Regions from separate parts of the Microbulbifer sp. JSM ZJ756 genome, predicted to be linked through region 1. Evidence: predicted binding sites of a transcription regulator. Region 1 holds the regulator's gene; each other region holds the start of a gene.
The links. The regulator sigma-54, encoded in region 1, starts transcription at its own class of promoters, with help from an activator protein. The targets are predictions, from matches to a motif close to TGGCACANNNNTTGCNNT.
Positions count from the first base shown of each region.

Region 2: a site for sigma-54 is predicted at 3,767-3,784, ahead of glnL (nitrogen regulation protein NR(II)). Genes of this name have one in related genera too.
Region 3: a site for sigma-54 is predicted at 3,104-3,121, ahead of ACH6CX_RS16245 (formate/nitrite transporter family protein). Genes of this name have one in related genera too.

Region 1 is NZ_JBISER010000009.1:208,555-214,305, forward strand. It holds gene lptA (lipopolysaccharide transport periplasmic protein LptA) at 1-320, shown strand, start outside; gene lptB (LPS export ABC transporter ATP-binding protein) at 407-1,132, shown strand; gene ACH6CX_RS15180 (RNA polymerase factor sigma-54) at 1,325-2,800, shown strand; gene hpf (ribosome hibernation-promoting factor, HPF/YfiA family) at 3,028-3,321, shown strand; gene ptsN (PTS IIA-like nitrogen regulatory protein PtsN) at 3,325-3,786, shown strand; gene rapZ (RNase adapter RapZ) at 3,962-4,822, shown strand; gene ACH6CX_RS15200 (HPr family phosphocarrier protein) at 4,850-5,119, shown strand; gene mgtE (magnesium transporter) at 5,232-5,751, shown strand, end outside.
Region 2 is NZ_JBISER010000007.1:31,095-36,845, reverse strand. It holds gene ACH6CX_RS12195 (peroxiredoxin) at 1-64, shown strand, start outside; gene ACH6CX_RS12190 (DUF2784 domain-containing protein) at 137-544, opposite strand; gene ACH6CX_RS12185 (GNAT family N-acetyltransferase) at 571-1,053, opposite strand; gene glnG (nitrogen regulation protein NR(I)) at 1,182-2,594, opposite strand; gene glnL (nitrogen regulation protein NR(II)) at 2,618-3,682, opposite strand; gene ACH6CX_RS12170 (DUF4124 domain-containing protein) at 3,954-4,649, opposite strand; gene glnA (glutamate--ammonia ligase) at 4,779-5,751, opposite strand, start outside.
Region 3 is NZ_JBISER010000011.1:30,910-36,660, forward strand. It holds gene cynS (cyanase) at 1-265, opposite strand, end outside; gene ACH6CX_RS16240 (bifunctional protein-serine/threonine kinase/phosphatase) at 276-2,066, opposite strand; gene ACH6CX_RS16245 (formate/nitrite transporter family protein) at 2,084-2,923, opposite strand; gene ACH6CX_RS16250 (hypothetical protein) at 3,317-3,934, opposite strand; gene pepN (aminopeptidase N) at 4,047-5,751, opposite strand, start outside.

The DNA of each region.
Region 1 (5,751 bases):
TCATCGCCACCGGCAATCCGGCCCACTTCCAGCAACAGATGCAACAGAGCCAGAACCTGGTCAAGGCCCGCGCGCGCCGCATCGAGTTCAAGGTCAACTCCGACGAACTGCAGCTGACTGGCAACGCCCACGTGGACCGTGACGGCAACACCCTGGCCGCAGAGCGGATCGACTATGACCTCAACAGCGAAAAAATGCAGGCCCAGGGCCAATCTGGCGACGGCCGGGTCGAGATGATCTGGAAACCGGAGCGCAAGCCCGAAGGGACAGCCCCGGCCGACAGCGCAGAAGATAACAAGGATTCGACGGAAGGCCAGTAACCCCTTCCCACCGGGGCCGCGCCTCGCAATCCCCAGATCCAGCGCGGGATGCCGCCACGGCATCTCGCGCCCAGCAGGAATTCAGTATGCCAACGCTACAGGCGTTACACCTCGCCAAACAGTACAAGAAGCGCAAAGTCGTACGGGACGTATCCGTCAGCGTATCGAGCGGCCAGGTCGTGGGCCTGCTGGGCCCCAATGGGGCCGGCAAAACCACCTGCTTCTACATGATCGCCGGCCTGGTGCGCGCGGACGCGGGCCAGGTGCTGATCGATGAAGAAGACATCACGCGGTTATCCATGCACGGCCGGGCCCGCAAGGGCATCGGCTACCTGCCGCAGGAGGCCTCGGTATTTCGCCGCCTCAGCGTCCGCGACAACATTCTCGCCATCCTCGAGACCCGCAAGGACCTTACCCGGGCGCAGCGGCAGGAGCGGGCCGATGAGCTGCTGAACGAATTCAATATCACCCATATCTCCGGCAGCCTGGGCATGTCCCTGTCCGGCGGCGAGCGACGCCGGGTGGAGATTGCGCGAGCCCTGGCCACCGATCCGGCATTCGTCCTGCTCGACGAACCCTTTGCCGGCGTCGATCCCATTTCGGTCAACGATATCAAGCAGATCATCCAGCACCTGCGCCAGCGTGGCATTGGCGTCCTGATCACTGACCACAACGTGCGCGAGACCCTGTCCATTTGTGAGACCGCCTATATCGTCAGCGAAGGCCACATCATCGCCGCCGGCGCACCGGATGAGGTGCTCTCCAACCAGCAGGTACGCGAGGTTTACCTGGGCCACGAATTCACCATCTGATGCGGACCGGGCGCCGAAAACCGTCCTAGGCAGAGGGGGCAATCTGCATATCTGTCACCTCCATCGCCGGCGGAGGCAATACGGTCATCATTTTCGGCACACTTATTGCTTGTAATCGCGCCCACAGCAGGTTAGTCTGCCGCCTTATCGAAATTCGGAAGAATATTTCGTTCTAGCGGTTCTCTACCCTGTATGAAGCAATCCCTCCAGCTCAAGCTCGGCACCCAGCTGACGATGACCCCGCAGCTGCAGCAGGCGATTCGCCTCCTGCAACTGTCGACGCTCGACCTGCAACAGGAGGTCCAGTCGGCCCTGGACAGCAACCCGCTGCTGGAGACCGATACCGGGGAGCATGGCGAACATGAAGCCTCCGCGGATGAGGCCAAGGGCGAGGATCACCCGACCCCCGGGCCCGATGACCGCACGGCCAGCGCCAGCGAATCCGGTACAGATGCCGCGAGCGAGAGCGAATGGAACAACGACATTCCCGACGACCTGCCGGTCGATACCCACTGGGATGACATCTACAGCGGTGGCAGCTACAGCGGCCCGACCGGCGAGGACAACCTGCTGGAGCAGCGCAATGCCACCTCCGAAAGCCTCCACGACCACCTGCTGTGGCAGCTGAACCTCACCCCACTCTCCCGGCACGACAAACTGATTGCTGAAACCCTGATCGACGCGATCGATACCCGGGGCTTCCTGCAGTCGCCACTGGCGGAGCTGGCCGAGGCGCTGGAGGTCGGTGAGGATGAAATCCTGGCGGTCCTGAAAACCATCCAGCAGTTTGAGCCCGCCGGATGTGCGGCGCGCGACCTGCGCGAGTCCCTGCTGCTGCAGCTGCTGCAGATGCCCGCCGAGACCCCCTGGCTCGCCGAGGCCCAGGCCATCGTCGACTTGCACCTGGACCTGCTGGGTAAACGCGACTTTCGCCAGCTGGGGCGCCGCACCCGGCTGAATGAGGCCCAACTGGGTGAAGTGATGCGGCTGATCCAGTCACTCAACCCGCACCCGGGCGAGGCCTTTGGCAGCGATGAGCCGCAATATGTCGTACCGGATGTGATCGTAACCCGGCGCCAGCAACGCTGGCAGGTGGAGCTGAACCCGGAAACCACCCCGCGCCTGCGCATCCATGCCGGTTATGCCTCCATGATCAAACGCGCGGACAACTCCGCCGATAACAACTTCCTGCGCGATCACCTGCAGGAGGCACGCTGGTTCCTCAAGAGCCTGCAGAGCCGCAATGAGACCCTGCTCAAGGTGGCCTCGAGCATCGTCGAGAAACAGCAGGGCTTTTTCGAGCAGGGCCCCGAGGGAATGAAACCCATGGTGCTGGCGGATATTGCTGAAACCGTGGGCATGCACGAGTCCACTATTTCACGGGTCACCACGCAAAAGTATATGTTCACACCCCGCGGGGTCTTTGAGCTCAAATACTTCTTTTCCAGCCACGTCAGCACCAATTCCGGTGAGGATGCCTCGTCTACCGCGATCCGCGCACTGATCCGCAAGCTGGTCGACGCCGAGCAGCCACGCAAGCCCCTGTCCGATAACAAGATCACCCAGGAGCTGGCCAACCAGGGAATCAAGGTTGCCCGCCGCACGGTCGCCAAATATCGCGAATCCATGGGCATACCCTCTTCCAGTGAGCGCAAGCGCCTGATCTGAGACCACTGCAGGCCCCGCCAACCGGGCCCTAGCGGCGCAACCTGACCCCATCGGAAAATACGGTCACCACCACTTGCCGGGCATGCAATCCCACGCGGCCCGCAACCAATACCTCAAGTTTGAGTGTATCCTTCCAATCTGGCGTACTTCCTAGTAGGGTTGCCGCCCTGACAGGGGGTGCTGCCGGTTCAAACCGCGCTTTCGATGCACTCGAACAGGAGAATTCCATGCAAGTCAACATCAGTGGCCGCCACCTGGAAGTGACTTCAGCCCTTCGCGATTATTGTCTCGAAAAACTGGATAAACTCTCCCACCACAATGACCTGATCACGACGGGACAGGTAACCCTGTCAATGGAAAAGAAAGAAATACAGCGCGCCGAGGCACTGTTTCACGTCAATGGGCGGGAGATCTTTGCGGATTCGGAAGCGGATGATATGTACGCGGCAATTGACGCCCTCACGGACAAGCTCGATCGCCAGCTGATAAAACACAAAGAGAAGTTGCGAGCCCATCGTTAAGCTATGACATTGGAAGCATTACTCTCGCCCAGCCTCAGCCTTTGCCGGGTGGCGGGCAGCAGCAAAAAGAAGCTCTTGCTGAATATTGCCCAGGCGATAGCCGAGCAGTATCCACACCTGGACGCAGACACGATTTTCAACCAGATGATCGCGCGCGAGCGGCTGGGCTCCACCGGCATCGGGGATGGTGTCGCCATCCCCCACTGCCGCCTGCCGGGCTGCCAGGAGGCCATTGGTGTACTGTGCACCACTGAGCCGGCGATCGATTTCGATGCTGCCGACCGCCAGCCGGTCGACCTGCTATTCGCCCTGCTGGTGCCGGAAAACGCGGAGCAGGAACACCTGGACACCCTGGCGGAAATCGCCGCCCTGTTTAACGACAGCAGGGTCAGGGAGAAGCTCCGCCAGGCGGACTCCAGCGACGAGCTCTACGCCCTGGCCATCGACAGCGCTGCCGCAGCCTGAAGCACACCAGCGCCGTCCCACTGCGATCCTTCACAAACATCCGTTATCGTTGTGCCGGACGCCGCAATGGCGGATCATTGGCCAATGCGACCGGGAGCCCGCCGGTAGCTCTTGCCCGGGCAGGTAGCAAACGGCCGGCAGTCGATCAAACATTACGAAACGGACCTCGAAACTTATGCGCCTGGTGATCATCAGCGGCCGCTCCGGCTCCGGCAAGAGTTCAGCCCTGCAACTGCTGGAAGACGTCGGCTTCAACTGTATCGACAACCTGCCCGCCAGCCTGCTGCCGGAGCTCGTGCGCAGGGTCCAGGAGCAGCCGCGTGTGGAGAGCGCCCGGCTGGCCCTGGGGATCGATGCCCGCAACCTCTGGCAGGACGTGCAACAGGCACCCCGGGTTATCGATGAATTACGCGAAAGCGGCATCCAGTGCGACGTCATATACCTGGACGCGCGCTCTCCCGTGCTGGTCCAGCGTTTCAGTGAAACCCGGCGCAAGCACCCGCTCAGCGACAACCGCACCCACCTGCTGGAAGCCCTGAACCGGGAAAAGGAATTACTGGCCCCGCTGGCCGGCATGGCCGACCTGGTGATCGATACCAGCAGCCTGAGCCTGCACCAGCTGCGCGACCAGGTTAAGACCCGGGTTGTCGGGCGCGACTCTCCTGGCATGGCGATCCTGTTCCAGTCTTTCGGCTTCAAGCACGGGGTACCGGTTGATGCGGACCTGGTGTTTGACCTGCGCTGCCTGCCCAACCCCTACTGGGTTGCCGAACTGCGCCATAAGACCGGCCTGGACCCGGAAGTGGTTGAATTCCTGCGTTCCCACGAGGAAACCGGCGAGATGCAGCGGGACATTACCAGCTTCCTCGGGCGCTGGCTGCCCTCCTACCAGCAGAGCAACCGCAGCTATACCTGTGTCGCTGTCGGCTGCACCGGCGGTCGCCATCGTTCCGTATACATGGTTGAGCAGCTGGCCAGGACGTTTGCCGGCCAATTCGATAATATCCAGGTTCGCCATCGCGAACAGCAGCCGTAACGTATAGACGGAGAACGCGACACCGCCATGCAGAAGTGCCGCCTGACCATCATCAACAAGCTGGGCCTCCACGCCCGCGCCGCCAGCAAGTTCGCGCAGACCTCAGCCCGGTTTTCCGCTGACATCCGCGTCCACTGCCAGGGCAAGTGCGTCGACGGCAAGAGCGTAATGGCACTGATGCTACTGGCCGCGGGCAAGGGAGTGGAACTGGAGCTGGAGGCCACAGGTGGCGATGAGGAAGCCGCACTGGAAGCCATCACCACCCTGATCAACGACCGCTTTGGCGAGGGCGAGTAATCCCGCGCCCACTGCCCCGCTGGCAGCACGGCACCGATAGGCATAAAATCCCCTCCCTGCGGCCCCCGAACGCCGCCCGACCCCGAACCTCTCAGTGCAGTAAGGAAACGCCGTGTCCAACCCGCCACCAGCTGAAATCCAGTTCCGCGCGCAGAACCAGCTCAGTGAGTTGTTTGCCGCCCTGGACAGTGGCACCGGCCGCGAGGTGCAGCGCATGCTGCACACCCTGTCGCCGCAGAGTATTGCCCAGCTGCTGGAAAGCTCCCCACCCCGGATTCGCCAGGTGCTCTGGAAACTGGTCGACCCCGAGGTCGAAGGCGAGGTGCTGCCCGAGCTGTCATACGAGGTGAAAAGCCAGATCCTCGCCACCATGGACACCGAGGAAATGGTCGCTGCGATGGAGGGCCTCGACGCCGACGACGTCGCCGATATCCTGCAGCAACTCCCCGAGCGGGTCATGGGCGAGGTGCTCGCCGCCATGACCGAGGCCGATCGCCTGCGAGTCGAGCGGGTGCTGGCCTTCGATGAGGAGACCGCCGGCGGCCTGATGGACACGGATACCATTTCCGTGCGTCCCAACCTGACCCTCGACGTGGTGTTTCGCTACCTGCGCCGCCACGAGCAGTTGCCGC
Region 2 (5,751 bases), on a different contig from region 1:
CGCCACCAGCGCCGAGGACATGGCGCAGACCCTGGGGGAGCTGGGTGTGGCCCGTAAGGGCTGAGCCTGTCCGTGGCAGGAATCCCGGAATTCCTGCCACGGTATCCTGGCACCACCAGCGCGACAGCGAGCTGGCTTACCGGCGGCGGAATGGCCGCGGTCGCACCCAGAACCAGCTGAGCACCACCAGCAGCCCAAACACCGTGTAACAGAGCGCAAAGACCCAGGCCGGGGCACGGTAGTAGAGGATGCTTTCCAGCCAGTGGGCGATAAAGGAGCCGGTATAGGTCACTTCCCCGGCCCGCGCCCGCAATGCCATTTCCCAGGTGGTGAGCGGGCAGATCATCCCCAGCCACGCCTGTAAAACCACGACCCCGATTGCCATCAGGTGCGCCAGGCGGAACCAGGGATTGTGCACCCAGGCCCAGCCTCGCAGCCTCCCGACCAGGATCAACAGCAGGCCGCTGACCACAAAGGCAACGAAGAGCACGTGCAGGAACAGCACGAGATCTGCGGCGAATCGATAGAGGAGTTGTGGTTCCATTGGCTTCCAGGCAGTTTCCCGGGCGGTCACACCATCCCGGTTTTCTCCCGGATGGCTCTGGTCAGGAACCTACTGTAGGGATCAGGCGCATAGTCGGCAAATGGTCCGCATTCGATAAAACCATATTTTCTATACAGTGCAACCGCCGGCTCAAACGCGTTATGCGTGCCGGTCTCCAGGCTGATCCGGGTATAACCACGCCGCCGCGCCTCGCGCATGATTGCCTCAAGCACCCGGGCGGCTATCCCCATTCTCAGGAAAGCTGACCCGGTTTTCATTGACTTGATCTCGCCCAGCCGCGGCGAGATTTCCCGAAGGGCCCCGCAGCCGGCCAGCTGGCCATCGACACGGGCGGCCCAGAAAGTCATACGCGGATCTTTCAGCTTGCCTGTATCGAGGGCATGAATGCTGGCCTCCGGAGAGTATTTGCGCATCTCTTCCAGGTGCGCACGCAGTAATTCGATAACCGCGCCATCCGATAAATCATCCGTTTGCAGGTCGACATACATTCAAAAGATTTCTCTCGTTTTCAATTCAGTCTTTGCCACTGCAATTCGGCCATAGCCTGAAAGTAAAGAGGCCGCTCCGGAAAGCGGCCTCTCAGGGTTAATGACTGACGCCATCCACTGGCACGGCTCTACTCGGAGTCGCCGTTCATGCCCAGCTCTTTCAGCTTGCGGGTCAGCGTGTTGCGGCCCCAGCCCAGCAGTTCGGCGGCATCGCGCTTGCGCCCTGCGGTGTGCTTGAGTGCGATCTCGATCAGCGCGCGCTCGAACTGGGGCACCGCCTCACTGAGGATCTCGCGGCGGCCATTGGCCAGGGCCTGGTCGGCCCACAGGCGCAGTGCCTTCTGCCAGTCCTGCGGGGCCTGGGTGCCGGCGGTCTGCTGGTGCAGCTCCTGCGGCAGGTCCTCTATATGCACCTCGCGGCCGGAGGCCATTACGGTAATCCAGCGACAGGTATTCTCCAGCTGGCGCACGTTGCCGGGCCAGTCGAGGCCGGTGAGGTATTCCTCGGTCTCCTTCAGCAGGATCTTCGGCTCCACCCCCAGGTCCTTGGCGGCGCTGGTAAAGAAATGCTGCACCAGCCGCGGGATATCCTCGCGACGGTCAGACAGGCGCGGAATATGGATGCGGATTACATTGAGGCGGTGGAAAAGGTCCTCACGGAATTTATGCTCCTCCACCAGTCGCTCCAGGTCCTGGTGGGTGGCAGCAATGATGCGCACATCCACCTTGACCGGGGTGTGGCCACCCACGCGGTAGAACTCACCATCGGCCAGCACCCGCAGCAGGCGGGTCTGGGTTTCCGGCGGCATATCGCCGATTTCATCAAGGAACAATGTGCCGCCATTGGCCTGCTCGAAGCGGCCGGTACGTTGCGCGGCGGCACCGGTGAAGGCACCCTTTTCATGGCCAAACAGTTCGGATTCCATCAGGTCCTTCGGAATCGCGGCCATGTTCAGCGCGATAAAGGGCTGGCTGCGGCGGGGGCTGTGGTTATGCAGCGCCTGGGCCACCAGTTCCTTACCGGTACCGGACTCGCCATTGATCAATACGGTGATATTGGAATGGGACAGGCGACCGATAGCGCGGAACACCTCCTGCATCGCCGGCGCCTCGCCGATAATCTCCTTGCTGGCCTGGCTGTTTTCCAGGCTGACCTGCTCACCGCCCTGCTGCTCGCTGGCATGGGCCAGGGCACGGCGGGTCACAGCCACCGCCTCGTCGACGTCGAACGGCTTGGGCAGGTATTCGAAGGCACCGCCCTGGTAGGCGGCCACGGCGCTGTCCAGGTCGGAGTGTGCCGTCATGATGATGATTGGCAGGGCCGGGCGTTCGCTCTGGAAGCGTTGCAACAACTTGAAGCCATCGGCACCGGGCATGCGAATATCGCTGATTACCACATCGGGGGAGTCGCTGTAGAAATCGTCCAGTGCCCGGTCACCACTCTCGTAGCACTTGGTCTCGATACCGGCCCGGGTCAGGGCCCGCTCCAGTACCCAGCGTATCGATCGGTCGTCGTCAATGATCCAAACGCGGTTGCTCATGGTCTTTCCCAGTGTCTAATCGTTTATTCGGTTTCCAGCGGCAGGTAAATCTGGAACACACTCTGTCCCGCCTGGCTGTCGCACTTAATCAGTCCGCGATGCTGGTTGATGATGTTTTGCGAAATAGAGAGCCCCAGCCCGGAGCCCTCCGCGCGCCCGGAAATCATCGGGAAGAAAATCCGCTCGCGGATGTCTTCCGGGATACCCGGGCCGTTGTCCTCAATTTCGATCCTGCACACCAGCGGGCAGTGGTGCTTGCCGATGGTGAACTGGCGCTGGATGCGCGTGCGCAGCACGATCTGTCCCGCCGGCAAACCGATGCTCTCGTCGACAGCCTGCATGGCGTTGCGGGCAATATTGAGCAATGCCTGGATCAGCTGTTCCCTGTCGCCCGGCAGGTCGGGGATCGACGGGTCGTAGTCACGGCGTATGCTCAGCTCCCCATCGCACTCGGCGTCGATCAGCTGCGCCACCCGCTCGAGCACCTCATGCACATTGGTGGGCTGCATATTGGCGGGCTGGCGTGGCCCCAGCAGGCGATCCACCAGGTTCCGCAGGCGGTCGGCCTCGTCGATGATGATCTGCGTATATTCCGCCAGCTCCGGGTCCGGCAGCTCCCGCTGCAACAGCTGTGCCGCGCCGCGGATTCCGCCCAGGGGGTTCTTCACCTCGTGGGCCATGCCGCGGACCAGGTTGCGGGTGGTTTCCTGGGCATCGATCAGGGCGTCTTCCCGCGCAATCCGCAGCAGCCGGTCCATGGTCTGCACTTCCACCAGCAACAGGCCCAGCTCCGCCACCGGGCTCACCGAGTAATCGACGGTACAGGTTTCCAGGTTGTGCAGGTGCCAGGTGGCACGTCGCACGGTGTACTTCTGCCCGCTCACCAGCGCCCCGCGCATGGCGCGCTGCGCGGCGTCAGATTCCCGCACGACCTCTTCCAGCGGCTGCCCGCTGACCCTGGCACTGGATGCGGCCAGCAGGTCCTCGGCAGCGGAGTTCAGGTAGCAGAGCGCCAGGCGCTCATCCAGCACCAGTACTGCGGCGGAAAGGTTGTCCAACAGTTGACGCAACTGGCGGTCATTCAACATGCAAAAGTCCCGGGGTCATTCAGCGGGCGGTTCTGGGGCACGGCGTACCCTGAGGTCGCGGTGCCCGCCAGCACTGTTTAAGACAGTGCAAGAAGCAAACCAAAATGGCGCACGATAGTGAGTGCGGTGAGTTCCGGGGGCAGGCAGGCAATAGCCAGCCCCCGAGCGCACCATTGTGGTGCATAGATCAAAAAAACGCCAGTACAGGCGCATCATTTTGGTGTGGAAGTGCGCCCGCCCGGTCAGCCGGGCGGGAGAAAGCGGGCCGCCTTCAGTTGCGGGAGCGCCGGGACTGGCTGGTTGACTGGGGCACGCCCGGCGCCGTGGGTGCCTGGGGCGCGGGCACCGCCTGCGGGGAGGGGTTGTCCGGCAGGGTGCCGCCCGGGCGCTTGACGAAGATGGTGATGGGCTGGGAGCGCGCCAGCACCTGGCCGTCGGGATCGGTAAGCACGGCCTGGATATCGTGAGTGCCCCGCTCCAGTGCGGAGATATCCAGGCTGTTGCCACTGGAACTGCCCTGCCACGGCCGGCCGTCGACTACGGCGAAAAAGCGGTAACCGCCGGGAGGCGCCGGGTCGATGGCCACCCGCAAGACGATCAAGCGCTGTCCCGGGGGAATGGTGGCGCCACTCTGGGGACTGACGATGGCGAAGTTGATAGGCCCCAGGGGCCTGTCGCGTTCGCGCCGGTCATTGGGTGACAGCTTGCGCGTGGGCATGGGGCGCGGCCGCACGATCGGCTGCACGTTGGTGGGAGCCAGCCTGATACGTTCCGCCTTGCCGTCTTCCGGCGGTACATCGGTGAAGGTCACCTTGCCATCCGGGCCCACGGTCTTGTAGATCGCCTTGCCGCCGCTGGCGTCATCTTCCCCCGAACCGCCCGCCAGCGCCCCGGCAGTGCCGAACATGAGGGTCGCTGCGGCAAAGGTTGCGACGACAGCGCCGGTGATGGTGTGGTATCTGCGCATTGGCACTCCTGCCTCCGGCATGCCCGCAAAATGGCGGGGCTTCATTAGGTGAAGGCTAGTTTACCCCCAATAAAAAAGCCCGTACCAGACGGTACGGGCTTTCTTGACACGCGGATTGCGTGAGGGCGCTTATACGGAGTAGTACATGTCGAACTCGACCGGGTGAGTGGTCATGTTCAGGCGCTCCACTTCCTCACGCTTCAGCTCGATGTAGGCATCGATGGCGTCGTCGGAGAATACGCCGCCCTCGGTCAGGAAGGCGCGGTCCGCGTCCAGGGCATCCAGGGCCATTTCCAGGCTGGAGGCAACGGTCGGGTACTCGGCCACTTCTTCCGCCGGCAGGTCGTACAGGTCCTTGTCAGCCGGGTCGCCGGGGTGGATCTTGTTCTTGATGCCGTCCAGGCCGGCCATCAGCATGGCGGCGAACACCAGGTACGGGTTGGCGGTCGGGTCCGGGAAGCGGGCCTCGATGCGCTTGCCTTTCGGGGAGGCGACGTACGGAATGCGGATGGACGCAGAGCGGTTGCGCGCGGAGTAAGCCAGGATCACCGGCGCCTCGAAGCCCGGTACCAAGCGCTTGTAGGAGTTGGTCGAGGCGTTGGCGAACGCGTTGATGGCGCGCGCATGCTTAATGACACCACCGATGTAGTACAGGGCGGTCTCGGACAGGCCGGAATAGCCGTCACCGGCAAACTGGTTCACGCCGTCCTTGCTGAAGGACATGTGGATGTGCATGCCGGAACCGTTGTCGCCTACCAGCGGCTTGGGCATGAAGGTGGCAGTCTTGCCGTAGGCGTGCGCAACATTGTGCACCGCGTACTTGAGGATCTGCACCTCGTCCGCCTTCTTGGTCAGGGTGTTGGCGCCAACGCCGATTTCACACTGGCCAGCGGTACCCACTTCGTGGTGGTGCACTTCAACGTGCAGGCCCATCTGCTCCATGGCGGAACACATGGCGGCACGCACGTCGTGCAGTGAGTCGACCGGCGGTACCGGGAAGTAACCGCCCTTGACGCCCGGGCGGTGGCCGATATTGCCTTCCGGGTGCGGCATGCTGGAGGACCAGGCCGCTTCCTCGGAGTTGATCTTGTAGAAGGCACCG
Region 3 (5,751 bases), on a different contig from region 1:
AAATCAGCGGGTCGGTGGGAATGGCAGTGGGCAGGGAGCCCTTGTAGGGTACCGCCTGGAGCCAGGTAATGGCTTCATCGGGCAGGTCGAAGATCTCCGCAACCACCCTGGCCTGGGCTTCGGTCATTGCCATCTGCCCGAGACAGGCGGCGGTGGTCCACTCCCTGGACAGGCCGATGGCATTTGCCACCTGGGTCCATTGTATATCCTTGCGAACCTTTGCGGACTGGATCAGCCGGGTTACCTCTTCGCGACTGTTAATCATGGTTTTCTCCTTAAGTGGGCTGGTTGAGCAGGTACAGCAGGGTCAGGATCAGAACAAACTGCAGCGCGGCAAGGCCCCGCCAGAACGCGACTGGGTTTCGCTCGATCAGCGGCGGGCGCTGGCCAGACAGCAGGCTGTGGTTAGGGGTGCGCAGATCGTGGACGAATTCCGACAGGTGGGCATAGCGCCTGAATGGATCTGGGTGGACAGCCTGGCGGATAGCCGCATCCACCCAGCGGGGGACGGCGCTGTTGTCGCTAGCCAGGCTCCGGTAGCTGAGTCGCCTTTGCTCTGTGACTGTGCGCGCCCGTGCCATCCTGGGGCCATAGGGGAAGGCACCGGATAACATGTGATACGTGAGTACGCCGAGGGAGTAGAGGTCAGAGCGAGTGGTGGGGCACTCCCCAAGCAGGCACTCGGGGGCTGCGTACAGCGCAGTGCCCAGCAGCTCGTTGCCGCCACTGGCGCCGGCCAGCTCCTCCAGCCCGGAGACTCGCACGGCACCAAAATCAATGAGTTTTACTGTTCCACTGCGGTCGAGCATGATGTTCTCGGGTTTCAGGTCCCGGTGCAGCATTTCCATCCGGTGCAGGGCCCGCAGGCCGCGTGCCACCTGCTCGGTAATATCCCGCACACGCTCGAGGTCTGGCCGCTGGTTGTCCCGTAGCCACTGGGCCAGTGTCTGGCCGTCAATATACTCGCTGACGGTATAGAGATAGCGCCGCTGCCGGTCGATCGCTGCGGCGGCCAGCAGGTGCGTACTGCGCACCCGGCGCGCAACCCACTCTTCCATCAGCAGTCGCTCGAGATAAGCCCGATCCCCGCCAAGTTCCGTTGAGGGCGTCTTGAGGAATACGTGAGCGCCTGACTTGAGGTCTGTGGCCAGGTAGGCGTGACTACGCGCGGATATCTGCAGTTGGCGCTCGATGCGGAAGCCATCCAGTTGCTCCCCCGGTCCCAGTATGGGGGGTAATGGCAGTTGTTCTGCCTTTTCCCGTAACAGTCTGGCGCCCTCGCCGGGCAGTTGGTCGATACGGGCTATCTGGATGGTCAGGTTATCTGCGCTGCCATTGAGCTGCGCGGCGTCGACCAGCGCCTGCGCTACCTGGTCCAGGTTGGCCTGCGGGTCGGACAGCCGCTCGATAACCTGTTGTGGCGATATATGCTCATAGAGGCCGTCGGTGGCCAGGATGTAATGCTGGCCCTCCTGCAGCGGTAACTGCCGGTAGTCCGGCTGGTCCCGGTCTCGAGCCCCAAGGGCACGGCTCAGGTGGCGTTCCCCGCCAGCTGCCCACTTGCAGTGATCACTGGTGAGCAGTTCCAGGGAACCCTGGTGCAGGCGGTAAATCCGGCTGTCACCAAGGTGGAACAGGTGTGCCGACCGCCCTCGCAGTACCAGGGCGGCAAAAGTGCAGACATAGCCGTGGTCGCGTTGGTAGCGGAACTGCGTTGCACGGGTCTTGGCATCGAGCCACGCGTCAATGGCGGAGATCACGCGGGTCCCGGCTGCGCGCACAGACCAGGCCTCCGAGGTGCAGTAGTAGTCGGCCAGGAACGCTTTTACTGCGGTCTCGCTGGCAATACCACTTACTCGGCTGCTACTGATGCCATCCGCCAGGGCCAGTGCAATTCCCTTGACCACCAGTTGCGCGGCACGGGGAACGGTTGCGCCGTGGCAGTCCTGGTTATGCGCTTTCCTCCCGGCGCTGCTGTACTGGCCGATCGCGACCTGTAGTTGGCCGGGGGTATCCCTGTGGGAGTGCCCGGCCGCTGTTGGCGGCCGGGCTTTCAAGCTTTCCATACTAGAGCAGCAGGGAATCAGCTGGCGGCGGCCGGCTCTGGACTGGAATCAAGGCTGCGAGCCGGGGCCGTGCGTACATGGGTGCTGTAAAGCGTGAGCCCGGTAAAGGCGAGGCCACCCACCAGGTTACCCAGTGCAGTGGGGATCTCGTTCCAGAGAAAATAGTCGGCTACAGAAAAGCCACCACCCATGATAATGGCCGATGGAAACAGGAACATGTTTACCACCGAGTGCTCGAAGGTCATAAAGAAGAACAGCATGATCGGCATCCACATTGCCAGCACCTTGCCGCTCACGTGGGTGGAGATCATCGCGCCCACCACGCCCATGGAGACCATCCAGTTACACAGCATGCCGCGCAGGAAGATTGTAAACCAGCCGGCGGCACCGTATTCCGCATAGCCCACGGTGCGGGACTCACCGATGCCGGCAATCTTCTGCCCTACTGCACCGGGCTCGACTGAGAAGCCGTAGGTAAACACGAAGGCCATCATAAATGCCACGGTCAGCGCCCCGCCAAAATTGCCCAGGAACACCAGTCCCCAGTTGCGCAGGATCCCATTGACGGTCACCCCGGGGCGCCGGTCCAGCCACGCCAGGGGGGTCAGCACAAACACCCCCGTCAGCAGGTCAAAGCCCATCAGGTAAAGCATGCAGAAGCCCACCGGGAACAGCACCGCGCCGATCAGCGGGTTGCCGGTCGTCACCGTAATGGTAATGGCGAACACCGCTGCAAGTGCCAGGATGGCCCCGGCCATATAGGCCCGGATCAGGGTGTCGCGGGTGGACATGAAAATTTTAGCCTCGCCAGCGTCGACCATTTTGGTCGCAAATTCGGTTGGAAGTAGATAAGCCATGTTTTTGCCCCTGGAATCTGGTTATGGGTGTTTCCACTTAAAGCCATGGGCTGATTCTGCAGGCCAAAAAAAACGGCGCCTTCACCCCGTGGGGCCAAGAGGCCCGGGGAGAAGACGCCGTCGTCTGTGGAAACTGGTTGTTACAGCAAGCCGCGGAATCACGGCGAGCCTGGCAATACCAAAGCAAGCTCTATGCCAATACCTTCCAGAAAGCGTGGCCGGCCAGGAAGTGCAATAGCTGATTTACGAACTCACTTGCCCCTGGCCGGTCTGTGCGTATTTATAGTGTTTCTGGTGCACCGAGTTGGTGCGCACCCGTCCTCTGAGATTCATTCAGTCCTTGCAGTCTTCAGAACAGGTTAGAGCCGGGGAGGTTCGATTTGGCTACAGGCACTAACTTACTGTGTAAAGTTGAGCCTTCTTCTTGGTAGAGAAGCTTTTCTTTACGCGGTCGAAAATCTCATTGGCCTCCTCTCCGGAAAGGGCATCGGTTGAGAGCAGAAGCTCCAGGGCTTGTTTACAGGCGAGAATCTTCTGCTCGGGACTCGCTTCCGGATTTAGTTTCAGTTTATCTATCTCTGTCTCAAGGGACTCCAGGAAGTTTTCGCAGGCTTCCCTGCTGGGTGAGTTTTGCCACAATATGATTGCCGGTGCGCCATTATGCCTGTTTTTCACAATGACCAGATTTACCGTCTTGTAAAAGAATGCGGCCAAAAACATCGACGCGGGAAACAGTACCGAGAATAGCGCAATATACTCCCCGGTCAGGTCGTTGGGGGTGGTGTCTTTAGCAAGTATGAATATCCCCAATGCAAACAGGATCACGCTCAGGACCAGGTAACGGTAGGGTCTTTGCATGTACCTGTCGTATTTTGTGTCAAGGTCGAAGAGGTTGAAGGTCTCCTCTTTACTTGCCCTGAGGGTTCTGTATTTAACCCGGACCCTGGATTTGTCCAGAATTTCAACTTCTCGACTTCCCTGTAAGAACTTGCGTTGTCTGATTTTTTTCATTATTTAATTCCTTGTATTCAGTGTGCAAAGTTTCCATTGATCATTATGGTGGGAGACCCCAGGCATGATCCATGGTGAGGGGGTCTCAGTATCATAAGCACTGTTGGGTATTCTAGAATTTCATCGCGATGCAGCGCTGGCTTTGTTGTTGGCGGTTCATTATTACCTTTTTCAGTGTTGGCATAAGACCGGGATTGCTGTCCAGCGCCCTGCGGTACTTCTCTGCGCCGGCTTCATTACAGAGTATCGGGAATACCTGGGCGAAGGCCTTGTTATACAGCGTATCCGCTTCCGCGTTCACTCCGGGGACTGCTCCGAGGACACGTTGGCTTAATCTGTCGAAGATTTCCAGCTGCTCTGCCGGGAAGAGTGCCCCCGTCGCGGCCTTGATCTGGCTCAACTTGTACTGGTCACGCTGCCCGAGGATATTATCCAGCCATCGCTGCTTTGCGTCTTCAATCGGTCGTATGGCTTCCGCGGTAATCGCGCTATTGCGGGCTCGGTCCGTGTTGTCCCTTTCCAGTTCGGACTTAACCAATGCTTCGTAATTACCGTGCAGGTGACGGTTCAGCAGTACGATGAGTTGCCAGCGCTTGTCCTGGTCGATGGTGAGCCCATCGATGGCCAGCTCGCCATCAAGGAGCTTGCGGGCGTTGTCGAGGGCGGCCTCGGTGTGGGCGACCCGGGTAAAGGTACCGAGCCAGGTTTTCTGTTCGTCGCTGCCGGCGGGAGCATCATTCAGTTGCTCCCAGGCAAAATCCTCGATTGCGGCAAGTTGCTGGTCACGTTTATCCCGGGCCAAGTCGAGGCGATATAAATAGTCGCGGGCGGATGCCAGGTGGCCGCTGATGGCCCGGATCACATTGATATCCTGCTCGGCCGCGGCATTTTCCAGGGCGAAGCTGATCCACTCGCCCAGGGGCATCTTGCCGGACAGTACGCTGCCATAGAGGTTCTGCCACAGCATCAGGCGGGTGAAGGGACTCTCTATCGCATTGATATGTTGTGAAAGCTGCCCGACAGACTGCGGGTCCAGCTCCACCTTTACATAGCCCCAGTCCTCGTCGTTGGGGTTGAGAATCTGCGGGCAGGGCAGTCCCTCGGCTGCCTCTACCCGGGTCGAGGCGCCACTGTAGGTTACGGGTATGGCTTCCACGCGGCTCATGGTGCCGTCCTGCATCCGGTAGATGCCCAACTGGATGCGCTGGTCCCGCAGTACCGGGTACTCGTCCGGCGCTGTCTGTTCCAGGGTCAGCCCGGTGATCCTGTCGTTTTCGCACTGGAAGCTGGCGCTGAGGGTGTTAACCCCCGGCTGGTATAGCCAGGCGCGGGTCCAGTCCCCGAGGTCCTTGTCCGCCGCTTTGCCCAGGCTGCCCATAAAGTCCTGTAGCGTGGCATTGTCGTAGGCATATTCATTCAGGTAATTGCTCACTCCCTGCTGGAACTCTTCCTTGCCCAGGTAGAATGGCAGCTGCTTCAGGACCGAGCCGCCCTTGCCGTAGGTAATGCCATCGAAGTTGGAAAAGGCTTCTGCGGTGTTAGCCACTGGCAGCTCGATCGGGTGCGTGGTAACCAGCTCGTCAGAATCGTAGGCCCATTGTTTGGTGCGCAGGTAGAAATTCTCCCACACGTCATCGAACTCACTGTTCTCCGCCAGCGCCAGGTAGGCCATATAAGTGGCGAAGCTTTCCTTCAGCCAGAGTCCGTTCCACCAATCCATGGTGACCAGGTCACCAAACCACATATGGGCCATTTCGTGCGCGATCACATTGGCCAGGCGCTGTCGCTCGGCCTGGGTTTTCTCGCCACGGGAAACA